Regions from separate parts of the Enterobacter sp. JS8-1 genome, predicted to be linked through region 2. Evidence: predicted binding sites of a transcription regulator. Region 2 holds the regulator's gene; each other region holds the start of a gene.

Region 1 (3,452 bases), 2.3 Mb from region 2:
TTATAGGGATTATGATAATGACCGCTTCGCGTTTAACTCGCTGGATCACCCTGCTTGCGCTTGCCGCTACGGTAGCCGTTGCGCTGCCTGCACGCGCAAACACCTGGCCCCTTCCCCCCCCTGGCAGCAACGTTGTCGGGCAAAACCGTTTTCATGTTGTTGAAGATAACGGGGGTTCGCTGGAGGCCATTGCCAAAAAATATAACGTCGGCTTTCTGGCCTTGCTGCAGGCCAACCCCGGTGTCGATCCTTACGTGCCGCGCGCTGGCAGCGTGCTGACGATCCCGCTTCAGACCATTCTTCCTGATGCACCACGACAGGGGATCGTGATTAACCTTGCCGAGCTTCGACTGTACTATTATCCGCCGGGTAAAAAAGAAGTGACCGTTTATCCAATCGGTATCGGCCAGCTGGGCGGGGACACACTGACGCCAACCATGGTCACTACCGTGTCGGATAAACGTGCTAACCCAACCTGGACACCCACGGCAAATATTCGCGCACGCTATAAAGCTCAGGGTATCGATCTGCCCACCGTCGTGCCGGCGGGACCGGACAACCCAATGGGTCATCACGCGATCCGCCTCGCGGCATATGGTGGGGTTTATCTGCTGCATGGAACGAATGCGGATTTCGGCATCGGTATGCGCGTCAGCTCCGGCTGTATTCGTCTGCGCGATGACGACATCAAGACGCTCTATAGCGTGATTACGCCGGGCACAAAAGTGAATATTATCAATACTCCGATTAAGGCCTCGGAAGAGCCCGGTGGCGTACGGTTGGTCGAAATTCACCAGCCATTATCAAAACACCTCGGTGACGATCCGCAGACGCTGCCTATTCCACTGAATGCCGCGATGGTGAGCTTTAAATCGAATACGAACACCGATAGCGTGGTGATGGAGCGCGCGATGGAAGCCCGGTCAGGAATGCCAATTGACGTCACGCGACATGGAAATGTCACTCCGCAGTCAATGTAAGTACCAAAAAAAACGCCCTGCAAATGCAGGGCGTTTTTTATAGCAGTGGCATAAATGAGGGTTTAGCCAGGCTTATTTATAGATAACAGCAGTACCGTGCAGGGTGTTAGGGCCGGTCACTGAGGTGATACGGAACGATTTCGCACCCATCTCATCCGCTTTCTGCGCCAGTTGATCTTCCAGAGAGCCCAGGTTTGTCCCCGCGTTTGCAGAGATGGTACCCACTTTTTGTTGGTCAGCAGGAGTAGATTGTACTTCTACAGCGGCGAAGCTTGCGAAAGAGAGTGAGCTAAGTACAGCAGCAGCGATCAGGGTTTTTACGTTTTTCATGATTTTTACCTTTAGGCAGATGAATTGGGCGTCGTAAGTTATTTACTTAACGATCGATAGATAAATGATAGATGTGATCCAGCTCACACGTCAACATGTTTTTATAACGACCGTTAAATTAATTTTATTTTCGTTAATTTTCATACCCATATGATTAATTTATTTTTAAGCAAACTACGCTGGTCGCGGGATGGGTTTATTTTTATAATGGTCATTCAACAAACCAACTGAGGACCAACGGCAAATGACAACCGAAGTCACGAGTTGCGCAAAGAAAAGCCGTGGCCGACCAAAAGTGTTCGACAGGGATGCGGCGCTCGATAAGGCCATGACACTCTTCTGGCAGCATGGGTACGAAGCGACCTCGCTTTCCGATCTGGTAGAAGCGACCGGCGCTAAGGCACCCACGCTGTATGCGGAATTTACCAATAAAGAGGGGCTGTTCAGGGCAGTGCTGGACAGATACATCTCGCGCTTTGCGGCAAAACACGAAGCGCAGCTTTTTTGCGAAGAGAAAAGCGTTGAACAGGCGTTGCAGGACTATTTCTGCGCCGTCGCGACCTGCTTTACCAGCAAAGACACACCCGCGGGCTGCTTTATGATCAACACCTCCGCCACGCTTGCTGCTTCATCTAAAGAGATTGCCAATACGGTGAAATCACGCCATGCCATGCAGGAGGAGACGTTAAGTACGTTTCTGGCCCAGCGGCAGCAGCGCGGTGAAATCCCGGCGCACTGCCGCCCGCAGGAGCTGGCGCAATACCTGAGCTGTATTTTACAGGGTATGTCCATCAGCGCCCGTGAAGGGGCTACGCTTGAAAAACTGCAGAGTATTACGCAAACCACACTGCGTCTGTGGCCTGAACTGCTTAAACTTTAAGGCAAAAAAAAGCTCCTCAGCCTGAGCGCATGAGGAGCTAAGTTCAGAGAACATCTTTTTTACACTTTGTTGTTCAGTACCAGCTGACCATTGTTGTCCAGAGGGATCTGGGTGCCAGGGTCTTTATCCATGCGGATTTTGCCCTGCTGGTCGCCAATTTTGTAGGTTACGTCATAGCCCAGCATTTTTTCGGACTTGTCATAAACGGTTTTGCAGCGCTGCTGTGTGGTGGTGTACGTATCGTTGTCCTGCATTGCGCCCTGCACCTGATTACCGGCATAGCCGCCACCCAGCGCACCCACGACCGTCGCCACATCTTTGCCTCGTCCGCCACCAAACTGATGACCAATCACGCCGCCGGCTACGGCACCGAGAACTGAACCGGCAATGCGGTTTTCATCCTGCACCGGACGACGGTGAGTCACAGAGACGTTGCGGCACTCCTGACGAGGGGTTTTCACGGTTTCTTTAATCGGGGTAGCGGAAACGACCTGCGCATACTGCGGGCCACGATCAAGTACGTTGAGACCGGCTACGGCAGCCACACCTAGCGCAGCAGCGACGCCAATCCCTATACCCGCCAACATTGATTTATTCACGGGACTTCCTCCTTTGTTGCTATTGGAAACTATTTTGCAACAGGGGTCAGTCCTCGCCAATAAGACAAAGGATTAAAAAATGGGCGTCTGGGGGAGATATATCGTGTTTGAGAGAACTCTTAAGCACGCAAAGTGTGATGTACAGCATGAAATGCTAAAAAACCCCTCCGGATGGCCCGGAGGGAGAGAAATATCAGTGCAGCTTCAGTCGAGGACGGATCACGCGGTTGATTCGGCCGACCAGCATCATCAGACCGGTTTTGAAGTAGCCGTGCAGTGCAATCTGATGCATACGGTAAAGGGAGATATACACGAAGCGTGCAATGCGCCCTTCTACCATCATCGAGCCGCGCATCAGGTTACCCATCAGGCTACCCACGGTAGAGAAGTTAGACAGTGACACCAGCGAACCGTGGTCTTTATAGACATACGACTTCATCGGCTTCCCTTTGTACTGCGCCAGGATGTTGTGCAGCACCAGACTCGCCATCTGGTGAGCGGCCTGAGCGCGCGGCGGCACGAACCCACCTTCAGGGCGCGCACAGGATGCACAGTCTCCAATAGCGAAGATTTCCGGGTCGCGCGTGGTTTGCAGCGTCGGCTCTGTCACCAGCTGGTTAATGCGGTTGGTTTCCAGCCCGCCGATCTCTTTCATGAAATCAG
Region 2 (3,452 bases):
GGGCGATTTTCTCCAGCGCGCCGAGCTGTTTATCCATGTTAAAACGCGTGGGGTAGCGGTGATAGAGAATATCGTCAGCCAGTACCCTAAGCCGCGCGGCGACGGTCTGGGCGTTCCAGCGGATCACTGCTTCTGCATGGCTGCGCTCTACCAGCTTTTGTACCTCCTGCGGGTGGTGAAGGCTAACGGAGATATGCTCCTGCAGGTCCAGCCCCACCTGGAAAGTGCGCAGCAGCCGTTTGTATTCGTGGTTCTTGTTGGCGGCAAGCATGTGCAGCTGCTGGTAGCACTGGCTAATCAGGTCGACAACCTTTTGCTGGCGCGTCAGCAGCGGCGGCAGGGATTTCTCCGGGTCGGTATGTTGGGTGAGCAGGGTGTATTTGGCTTCACAGTAATCCGCAAGCTGCACATAGAGCAGGCTCAGGGATTCACGCAGCGGCTGTTCCCGCCAGAGCCAAAACCAGAACCAGTTAAACACCCCGTACCAGAGCGTGCCAAGGGCGTAGATCAGCAGCGGCTCCCACACCGGCATATTCCCGGCGAGGCTCAGGGTGAAGATAGCCGCAATCAGCGAGGCGGGCAGCAGGCGCGCGTGCAGCGAACTGATTTCCGCCGTCACGCCAAGCGTCATCGCCAGCACGGTCAGGATCAGGGGCAGAGGGATATCACGGGCAAGCAGGAGCTGTACGGCGAGACTACAGCCAGCAAACAGACAGCCACCGATAATCAGGCGTTTGAAAAAGCGCTTATGCGGCGTGTCCAGACCGGCAATGTTGCAGCAGGCGGGCACGAGGGAAAACAGCAGACCTTGCTGGAGGTGTCCGAGGATCAGGCCCACGGCCACAGGAAGGCACAACACCAGCGTTTGTCGCAGTGCGTAGTTAACTTCCGGGTGATAGATCAGCCTGCGCCACATGAGGAGTAGAGACAAAAACGGCGTGACACCTTGCGATGGCACGCCGTTTGAGCGGAATTAACGCGTTCCGTAAACCACGATGGTTTTACCGTGGGCGGAGATCAGGTTCTGGTCTTCCAGCATTTTCAGGATACGACCCACTGTTTCACGGGAGCAACCGACGATCTGACCAATTTCCTGGCGGGTAATTTTAATTTGCATGCCGTCAGGGTGGGTCATGGCGTCTGGCTGTTTTGCCAGGTTCAGCAGGGTCTGCGCGATACGGCCGGTTACGTCCAGGAAGGCGAGGTTACCCACTTTCTCAGACGTCACCTGCAGACGGCGCGCCATCTGGGAAGAAAGACGCATCAGGATGTCAGGATTAACCTGAATCAGCTGACGGAATTTCTTGTAAGAAATTTCAGCCACTTCACATGCTGTCTTTGCACGAACCCAGGCGCTACGTTCCTGGCCCTCTTCAAACAGGCCCAGTTCACCGATGAAATCGCCCTGGTTCAGATAAGAAAGGATCATCTCTTTCCCTTCTTCATCTTTGATCAGCACTGCCACCGAGCCTTTAACGATGTAATACAACGTTTCCGCTTTTTCACCCTGGTGAATCAGCGTGCTCTTCGATGGGTACTTATGAATGTGGCAATGAGACAAGAACCATTCGAGAGTCGGGTCTGTTTGCGGTTTGCCAAGCACCATGCGCTGTTATCCTCTGTTATAAGCTGTCACCAGAGTCATAAGATGCATCCGGACTCTGGGGTTGCAATCGAATTCTTACCCATACCCTGGGAAGTCGGCTGTCGTAACGTTTCGCAGCCAGTAAAGTTTGATGTCCTCTGCATACATGTGTAACGTCAATGTATTACTGTAGCATCCAGAGTGTTTTAGCATAGCTTTTGCCGCGTGTCTCCTGGTGTCTCGCTTCAGCATGATGCAGGTCGCCTTCCGTTGCGAGAAATGTAATGCACGCGTAATCTGTCACCAAAAATGCAACGTTGGAGTTAATGAATATGCAAGCGCGTGTCAAATGGGTTGAAGGTTTAACGTTCCTGGGCGAATCCGCTTCTGGACATCAGATTTTGATGGACGGTAACTCCGGCGACAAAGCCCCAAGCCCGATGGAGATGGTGCTGATGGCGGCGGGCGGATGCAGTGCAATTGACGTGGTGTCGATTTTGCAAAAAGGTCGCCATGATGTGACCGATTGCGAAGTGAAGCTTACTTCCGAACGTCGCGAAGAGGCGCCACGCCTGTTCACGCACATTAATCTGCACTTTATCGTGACCGGTAAAGAACTGAAAGATGCCGCAGTATCACGCGCCGTAGACCTTTCTGCGGAGAAATATTGCTCTGTGGCGTTAATGCTGGAGAAAGCGGTAAAAATCACGCATTCGTATGAAGTGATCGAGGCTTAATTATTGGGGCATCGTGCGTGTTGATGCCCTCACCCTAACCCTCTCCCACAGGGAGAGGGAACATGTTTACGCGATCTGCTTCCCTTCCATCAGCCGCTGGACCAGCGGCGTCATAATTAACTCCATCGCCAGCCCCATTTTTCCGCCCGGCACCACCAACGTATTCATGTGCGAAATAAACGAGCCCTGCAGCATCGCCAGCAGCCAGGGGTAATCAATGCCTTCGAGATTGCGGAAATGGATGACGACAAAGCTCTCATCCAGCGACGGGATCGTTTTGGCCGCAAACGGGTTGGAGGTATCCACCGTCGGCACGCGCTGGAAGTTGATGTGGGTGCGGGAGAACTGCGGCGTCAGGAAGTTGATGTAATCCTCCATGGAGCGCACGACGGAATCCATCACCGCTTCGCGAGAATGCCCGCGCTCGCTCATGTCACGCGTCAGCTTCTGGATCCATTCAAGGTTAACAATCGGCACCACGCCGACCAGCAGATCCACGTGACGCGCGACGTCGTGTTGAGGCGTGACCACGCCGCCGTGTAGCCCTTCGTAAAACAGCACGTCGGTCGGCTCCGGCAGCGGCTGCCACGGGGTGAACGTCCCCGGCACCTGATTCCAGGGAACCGCTTCGTCGTAGGTGTGCAGGTATTTGCGGGACTGCCCGGTCCCGCTCTGCCCGTATTCGCGGAAGGTTTGTTCCAGCAGGCTGAAATCGTTGGCTTCCGGCCCGAAATAGCTGATGTGTTTGCCCAGATCGCGCGCCTTGCGGATGGCCATGTCCATTTCCGGGCGCGTATAGCGGTGAAAGCTATCGCCCTCCACTTCTGCCGCCCGGAGATTCAGCTGTGCGAAAATCTTGCGAAAGGCGAGGCTGGTGGTGGTGGTACCCGCACCACTTGAGCCCGTTACGGCAATAACCGGATGTCTGGCAGACATAGCAACTCCCTGACTGGAAAGGTTTACAGATCAGCCGTGAAACGCGTTGCGGTGCATGATATTGATCGTCTCATGCAGTTCGGACCACACCAGCACCACGTCGCCACTTTTCAGCTGGCGCTTAACATCGCTGACCTTTTGTTCGAGCGAACGTTCTTGTTCACCATAATCGGTGCCTTCACGTAATACAAAGC
Region 3 (3,452 bases), 330 kb from region 2:
CCTTCAGCTTTTCTGTCTCCGCGATAAGCGCAGGCAGGTCGGTAACGTTTTGCTCTTTCAGCACGCGCTGAAGCAGCCACAGGCCCATGATGTTTTTCAGCACGCGATAACGCCCTTCCGCACCACCTTCGTTAGTGATGTTCGCCGCCATCGCGGCATCGCTGGTGTACGGCGTTTTGCTCTCAAAGCCCATCAGCGACCAGGTGCCGGAAGAAAGGTACGCCGCGTCTTTGCTGGAAAGCGGCGAGGCAATGACCGCGCTGGCGGTATCATGGCTGGCGACGGCAACGACGGGGATTTCGTTCCCCTGCGGGCAAATCCACTGACCGATCACATTTCCGGGGTGCGTTGGCGTGCCGAACCAGGACGGCGACGCGCCCGTCCACGCCAGCAGGTTTTCATCCCAGTTATCGGTGTTGATGTTCACCAGTTGGGTGGTGGTGGCGTTGGTGTATTCCCAGTTCATATTGCCGGTCAGGCGGTAGCTCAGGTAATCCGGGATCAGCAGCGCGTGGGCCACGTTCGCGACCAGCTCCGGCTGCTGCTCGACGAGAGCGCGCAGCTGGTACAGCGTGTTAAACGGCAGAAACTGAATGCCGCTGCGCCCGTAGATGTTGTCCTTGCCAAGCTGGGCGATAGCGTGCGCCATCAGGCCGTCGGTGCGGCTGTCGCGGTAGGAGACGGGCAGGCCGACGCGCTCGCCGTTACCGTCCAGCAGCACGTAATCCACGCCCCAGGTATCAATACCGATGCTGTCGATACGAATGCCGTCGTTGCAGACGTTGTTCAGCCCGGTGCGGATCTCCGCCTCCAGGGCATCGATATCCCAGGTCTCAACACCGTCCTGCTTTTTCAGGCAGTTGGCGAAACGGTGCATTTCGCGAAGCGAAAGTGTGCGCTGGCTACAGTCCCAGGTGGCGAGCATTACGCGGCCGCTGGATGCGCCTAAATCGACAGCCACACAATGGCGAAAAGTCATGGTCGGATCCTTTCTTAATTCATTAGCGATGAGTGTAAGAAAGGGAAGAAAAAGGCACCTTCTCGCCACTGACAGGCCAAATCCGGCGCTGGCAAGAAAGCAAAGATGAACGTGAGGGAGTTCACAGTTTCCAGTAATTGCGGGGGTTTCAGGCAGTGTGACGCTTACCGCATTTCCCGATCTTTCCACCGGTTTCTTGAAAAACGGACAGCTTTTGCGAGGTTTGCTGCCGAAAATTTAAGGTGAGGGTGCAAGGCCTTAATTACTATTTTGAGAACATTTCTCATTGGTGGGGGCCGTTATGACCGTACTACACAGCGTGGATTTTTTCCCTGCAGGAGGGTCGCCCGTCGCGATTGAGCCACGGCTCCCTCAGGCCGCATTCCCGGAGCATCATCATGATTTCCATGAGATTGTGATTGTTGAGCACGGCACGGGCATTCACGTGTTTAACGGCCAGCCGTATACCATCAGCGGCGGCACCGTGTGCTTCGTGCGGGACCACGACAGGCACCTGTATGAACATACCGACAACCTGTGCCTGACCAACGTGCTCTATCGTTCCCCGGACGCGTTCCAGTTTCTCTCCGGGCTGAATCAGCTGCTGCCACAGGAGCAGGACGGACACTATCCGTCGCACTGGCGGGTGAATCAGTCCACCTTACAGCAGGTGCGACAGCTGGTGAGCCAGATGGAGCAGAGCGAGGACGGGCAGGAGACGCACGCCATTGCCACGCGCGAGCTGCTGTTCATGCAGCTGCTGGTGCTGCTGCGCCGCAGTAGTCTGGTGGAGGGGCTGGAAAACAACGACGCCCGGCTGAACCATCTGATGGCCTGGCTGGAAGACCATTTCGCCGAAGATGTCAGCTGGGAAACGCTGGCGGATGATTTTTCGCTATCGCTGCGCACCCTGCATCGCCAGCTGAAGCAGCACACCGGGCTGACGCCGCAACGCTACCTTAACCGCCTGCGGTTAATCAAAGCGCGTCATCTTTTACGCCATACTGACGAAAGCGTCACGGATATCGCCTATCGCTGCGGTTTCGGCGACAGTAACCACTTTTCGACGCTTTTTCGTCGGGAGTTTAGCTGGTCGCCGCGCGATATTCGTCAGGGAAAAGACGCATTGCTTCAGTAACGCGAGGGCAGTCACCGTTTTATTGCCGCAATAAAGCTAATAATGTCAGGTTTTTCGGCACAGAGGTCGTGGTGTGGCTGCTCAGTTAATCCTTCGCAAAGATGATTTTTTTGCCTCCGCGAGTCAGGCCGTCGCGGTGGCCGATCGCTACCCGCAAAACGTCTTTGCCGAGCATACCCACGAGTTCTGCGAGCTGGTGCTGGTGTGGCGCGGCAACGGCCTGCACGTCCTCAACGACCGACCCTACCGCATCACGCGCGGGGATCTGTTCTACATCCGCGCCGAAGATAAACACTCCTACGCCTCGGTTAACGACCTGGTGCTGCAGAACGTCATCTACTGCCCGGACAGGCTCAGGCTTAACGTCGACTGGGTGGCCAACATTCCCGGTTTTCTTGATGCCCGAGGAGAACCGCACTGGCGCTTAAGCAGCGGCGGCATGACCCAGGTTCGGCAGGTTATCTCTCAGCTGGAGCAGGAGAGCCAGAAGAGCGACCCGGTCGCCAACCAGATGGCGGAGCTGCTTTTCGCCCAGCTGGTGATGACGCTGAAACGTCACCGTTACGCCACCGATAATCCCTCCGCCACGACGCAGGAAGCGCTGCTGGATAAGCTCATCACCACGCTTGCGGGCAGCCTGAACAAAAGCTTCTTGCTGGAGAAATTCTGCGAGCAGGAGCAGTGCAGCGAGCGCGCGCTGCGCCAGCAGTTCCGCACCCAGACGGGGATGACGGTAAACCACTACCTGCGCCAGCTGCGCATCTGCCACGCCCAGTATCTGCTGCAGCATACGGAGCTGATGGTGAGTGAAGTGGCGATGCGCTGCGGCTTTGAGGACAGCAACTACTTTTCGGTGGTGTTTAACCGCGAGGTGGGGATGACGCCGGTTCAGTGGCGTCATCGCAGTCGAAAGGCGGCGTAGTCAGTTCGCCATGCCGAGGCCAACGATGTTGGCGGCAATGATAATCACCACGCAGCCCAGGCTCAGCACGCCCACCGGACGACGCCCGGCGTTGTTCCACTCCTTCAGCACCAGCCCAACCAGCCCGCCGCACAGCACGTAGAAGCTCATGTGCAGCATCCAGCTCATGTAGTCGTACTGCGCCGGAATACTGGCGTGGCCCCAGGCGTAGAAGAAGAACTGCAGGTACCACATCAGGCCGCCGAGAGCGGAGAGCAGCACGTTGGTGATGATGAGCGGTTTTGCCAGCGAGAAGTCGGCTTTTACCGACAGGTTCTTCACTTTTGCCAGACGAATACAGCAGAAACCGAGGTTCACCAGCGCGCCGCCGCCCATGATCACCACGTAGCTTGGCAGGGCAGCGTACAGCGGGT
Region 4 (3,452 bases), 2.2 Mb from region 2:
TCCACTGCCTGATCCCGCCGGGAACGCCGCTCTCTGAAAAAGAGGTCTCGGTGCGTTTTGACGTGTCCCGTCAGCCGGTGCGTGAGGCGTTTATCAAACTTGCTGAAAATGGCCTGATTCAGATCCGCCCCCAGCGCGGCAGCTATGTAAATAAGATTTCCCTTTCGCAAGTCCGTAATGGCTGTTTCGTCCGCCAGGCCATTGAATGCGCAGTGGCACGTCGCGCCGCATCGCTTATCGATGACAACCAGTGTTACCTGCTGGAGCAAAACCTGCATCAGCAACGTATTGCAATAGACCGTAAGCAGCTCAACGACTTCTTCCAGCTTGATGATGAATTCCACCAGAAACTGGCGCAAATTGCAGATTGCCAACTGGCGTGGGATACCATCGAAAACATCAAAGCCACCATCGACCGCGTGCGCTACATGAGCCTTGACCATGTTTCCCCACCGGAAATGCTGCTCCGCCAACACCATGATATTTTCAGCGCGCTGGAAAAACGCAACGCGGACGGCGTGGAAAATGCGATGACGCTGCATCTGCAGGAAATTAGCGAATCAGTCCAGCTAATCCGCCAGGAAAATAGCGAGTGGTTTAGCGAAGAGTAATATTCGCCGCCACCTTTCGGGTGCGGCGATGTGATTAACGAACGACTAATACCGGAATCGTGGCGTAGCGCAGAATAGATTCCGCGTTTGACCCCAGCAGATGGGTGGTGATGCTCGGGTTTTTCGACCCGATGACAATAACGTCATACTCCCCTTCTTTGCTGAGCTTGATAATTTCATCACGCACGTTGCCAAAGCATACTTTGCAGTGAATATCATTCGGCGAAATATCGAAGAGCCGCTTTAACGCCGTCATTTTTTTCTCAGACTCCGCGGTCATATACTCTTCAAACTTCTTTATGTCCGCGTTGAATCCGCGCAGCAGCGAGCGGCTGCTGTTAGGCAGAATGTTGACCAGGGTAATCGACGCGCCTTCGGCTTTTGCCAGATTGGCCGCGTGGCGTACCGCTTTATCGCTCAAGTCCATTTCAAACACGTCTACAGGCATCAATATTTTCTTGTACATAAGCCTGACTCCTTATTCCGATGAGAGGATTATTTCCTGACTCAAGAGTGCCATTGGCAATATAAACAAACCCTCAACGCTTGCAGGGTGAAATTATCCATTAAGGAAAATAATTGTCGGCTTTGTAAATTACCGTCCGGAACCGTCAGCGGGCTGCACTGAGGATAAAAAAAGTGTGACCTTGATCAAAAACAAATAATTTAGGCGGCGAGAGGCGTATTAATAATGCCCGTGAACGGCAGAAGGTAAAATAGCGCCGTAGCGAAGAGTAAGTGAGGAGAAAATACCATGATGACATACGACCGTAACCGTAACGCCATAACCACCGGCAGCCGGGTCATGATTAGCGGCACCGGCCGCACCGGCGTGATTAAAGCGATTCACAGCGAGGGGCTGGACGCCGCGCAGGTGCGCCGCAGCAAAACGGTTGAAGTGGAAGGAAGTGAAGGTAGGTACGAACCGATCGAACTGATTCGTCTGGGAATGCACTAAGCGTGCAGATTCATGCCGCCGCCAGCGGCGGCATGAAATAAATTACGGTTGTACCGCGTACTGCGCCACTGTGGCTTTCGCGCCTTTATCCAGCAGCGTCTGATAGGCCTCCATCACCGCATTCACAAACACGGCATCCTGCGGCAGTTCGTTTCCAAAAATGGCTTCAATGCCCAACAGCGCCTTAACGCGACTTTGCCCCTCTGCGCTTGCCTTTACTGCCGCCTGAATCACCGCCAGCTGCGGGTCGCTCACCTCAATGGCATTACCCTGCTCGTCCACACCGCCGACGTAACGCATCCAGCCGGCCACGCCCAGCGCCAGCAGCGGAAAAGGCTTCTGGTGCACCCGATGCCAGCGCACGGAGTCCAGCATACGCTGCGGGAGCTTCTGGCTGCCGTCCATCGCGATCTGCCAGGTGCGGTGACGCAGTGCCGGGTTGCTGTAGCGCGCAATCAGCAGGTCAGCATAATGGCCTAAATCAACGCCTTTCACTTTCAGCGTGGGAGCCTGCTCTTTTAGCATCAGCGCGTGCGCGGCTACACGGTAGTTTTCATCTTCCATGCAGTCGTTGATGTGCTGATACCCCGCCAGATAGCCGAGATAGGCCAGGAACGAGTGGCTGCCGTTGAGCATACGCAGCTTCATCTCTTCGAACGGGATGACATCTGCAACCAGCTCGGCACCTGCTTTTTCCCACTGCGGACGGCCAGCAACAAAGTTGTCTTCGATAACCCACTGGCGGAACGGCTCACAGGCCACGCCCGCCGGATCGCGTACGCCGGTCAACTGCTCGATTTTATCCAACGTATCGGCGGTGACTGCAGGCACAATGCGATCCACCATCGTTGACGGGAAGGTGACGTTGGCTTCTATCCAGTCCGCCAGTTCGCCGTCTACGGCGCGCGCGTAGGCGCAAGTTACGTTACGCATGACGTGACCATTCTCCGGCATGTTGTCGCAGGACATTACGCTGAAAGCAGGCAGACCCGCCGCTTTACGACGCGCCAGCGCTTCAACCACGACGCCAGGGGCAGATTTCGGCTGAAGCGGGTTTTCCAGGTCGGCGGCGATTAACGGATGATCGAGCATCAGTTGTCCGGTTGCCGGGGAGTGGCAGTAGCCTTTCTCGGTGATGGTCAGGGAGACAATGGCGACCTGAGGTTCACACATCGCCGCCAGCACGGTTTCCAGCCCATCAACCTGCGCGTGCAATGCTTTTTTGACCACGCCGACGACGCGCGAAGTCCATGCATCGGCAGACATCTCCGCGACGGTGTAGAGGTTATCCTGCGCATTGAGATCGGCAATTTGCTGTTCGCCACCAATCAGATTCACTTCGCAGTATCCCCAGTCGCTGCCGTGTTCAGCCGCAAGAATATCGGTATAAACTGCCTGATGCGCACGGTGAAATGCGCCAAACCCTAAATGAACAATGCGCGCTTTGAGGCTGCCGCGATCGTACTGAGGCAGCGTCGCTTTCGCCTGTAATAACCGGTTTTCCATGATTGAGACTCGTTAATTAATGAAAGCTGCGATCCGCTGCCGCTCTCCTTGCGAAGCGGCAGCGCCTGCTGACTACACCAACTAGAATGGCAGTTGGGGTAAAAAATAACTGCCATCAACCATACTGATACTTCAATTTCAGATATTGATTTATATTAACTTTTGTCCATGTGGTGTGACATGATCGAAAAGTTATGTGACAAGTCACTCAGGATATAAACCATTACCGTCGTGACGAGAGTGCGCCATAGCCAACTGATTCGCGCCGGGGCGCTTCCGCCGCATCTTCTGCCGCGCTCAAGTCACGGTCACGCACTTCCGGCATCAAGATTGCCGAGACCAGCCCAATCACCGAGTAAGCAATCAGCATGGCGACA

What was found. Region 2 encodes CRP, which controls carbon source genes, mostly activating them, when cyclic AMP is high. Its sites were predicted from a motif close to ATGTGANNNNNNTCACAT; they were not measured.
Region 1: a site for CRP is predicted at 1,382-1,399, ahead of bhsA (multiple stress resistance protein BhsA). Genes of this name have one in related genera too.
Region 3: a site for CRP is predicted at 1,135-1,152, ahead of rhaS (HTH-type transcriptional activator RhaS). Genes of this name have one in related genera too.
Region 4: a site for CRP is predicted at 1,251-1,268, ahead of ydfZ (putative selenium delivery protein YdfZ). Genes of this name have one in related genera too.

The regions. Positions count from the first base shown of each region.
Region 1 is NZ_CP185805.1:1,855,280-1,858,731, reverse strand. It holds gene ldtC (L,D-transpeptidase LdtC) at 15-980, shown strand; gene bhsA (multiple stress resistance protein BhsA) at 1,053-1,310, opposite strand; gene comR (TetR family copper-responsive transcriptional repressor ComR) at 1,555-2,190, shown strand; gene ACOQH0_RS08750 (glycine zipper 2TM domain-containing protein) at 2,250-2,789, opposite strand; gene ACOQH0_RS08745 (NAD(P)/FAD-dependent oxidoreductase) at 2,983-3,452, opposite strand, start outside.
Region 2 is NZ_CP185805.1:4,417,649-4,421,100, reverse strand. It holds gene ACOQH0_RS21180 (YccS/YhfK family putative transporter) at 1-916, opposite strand, end outside; gene crp (cAMP-activated global transcriptional regulator CRP) at 974-1,606, opposite strand; gene ACOQH0_RS21170 (OsmC family protein) at 1,918-2,322, shown strand; gene ACOQH0_RS21165 (phosphoribulokinase) at 2,389-3,258, opposite strand; gene ACOQH0_RS21160 (YheU family protein) at 3,289-3,452, opposite strand, start outside.
Region 3 is NZ_CP185805.1:4,752,352-4,755,803, reverse strand. It holds gene rhaB (rhamnulokinase) at 1-979, opposite strand, end outside; gene rhaS (HTH-type transcriptional activator RhaS) at 1,281-2,117, shown strand; gene rhaR (HTH-type transcriptional activator RhaR) at 2,191-3,039, shown strand; gene rhaT (L-rhamnose/proton symporter RhaT) at 3,040-3,452, opposite strand, start outside.
Region 4 is NZ_CP185805.1:2,177,852-2,181,303, reverse strand. It holds gene ACOQH0_RS10410 (GntR family transcriptional regulator) at 1-611, shown strand, start outside; gene ACOQH0_RS10405 (universal stress protein) at 646-1,077, opposite strand; gene ydfZ (putative selenium delivery protein YdfZ) at 1,366-1,569, shown strand; gene ACOQH0_RS10395 (mannitol dehydrogenase family protein) at 1,612-3,075, opposite strand; gene ACOQH0_RS10390 (MFS transporter) at 3,299-3,452, opposite strand, start outside.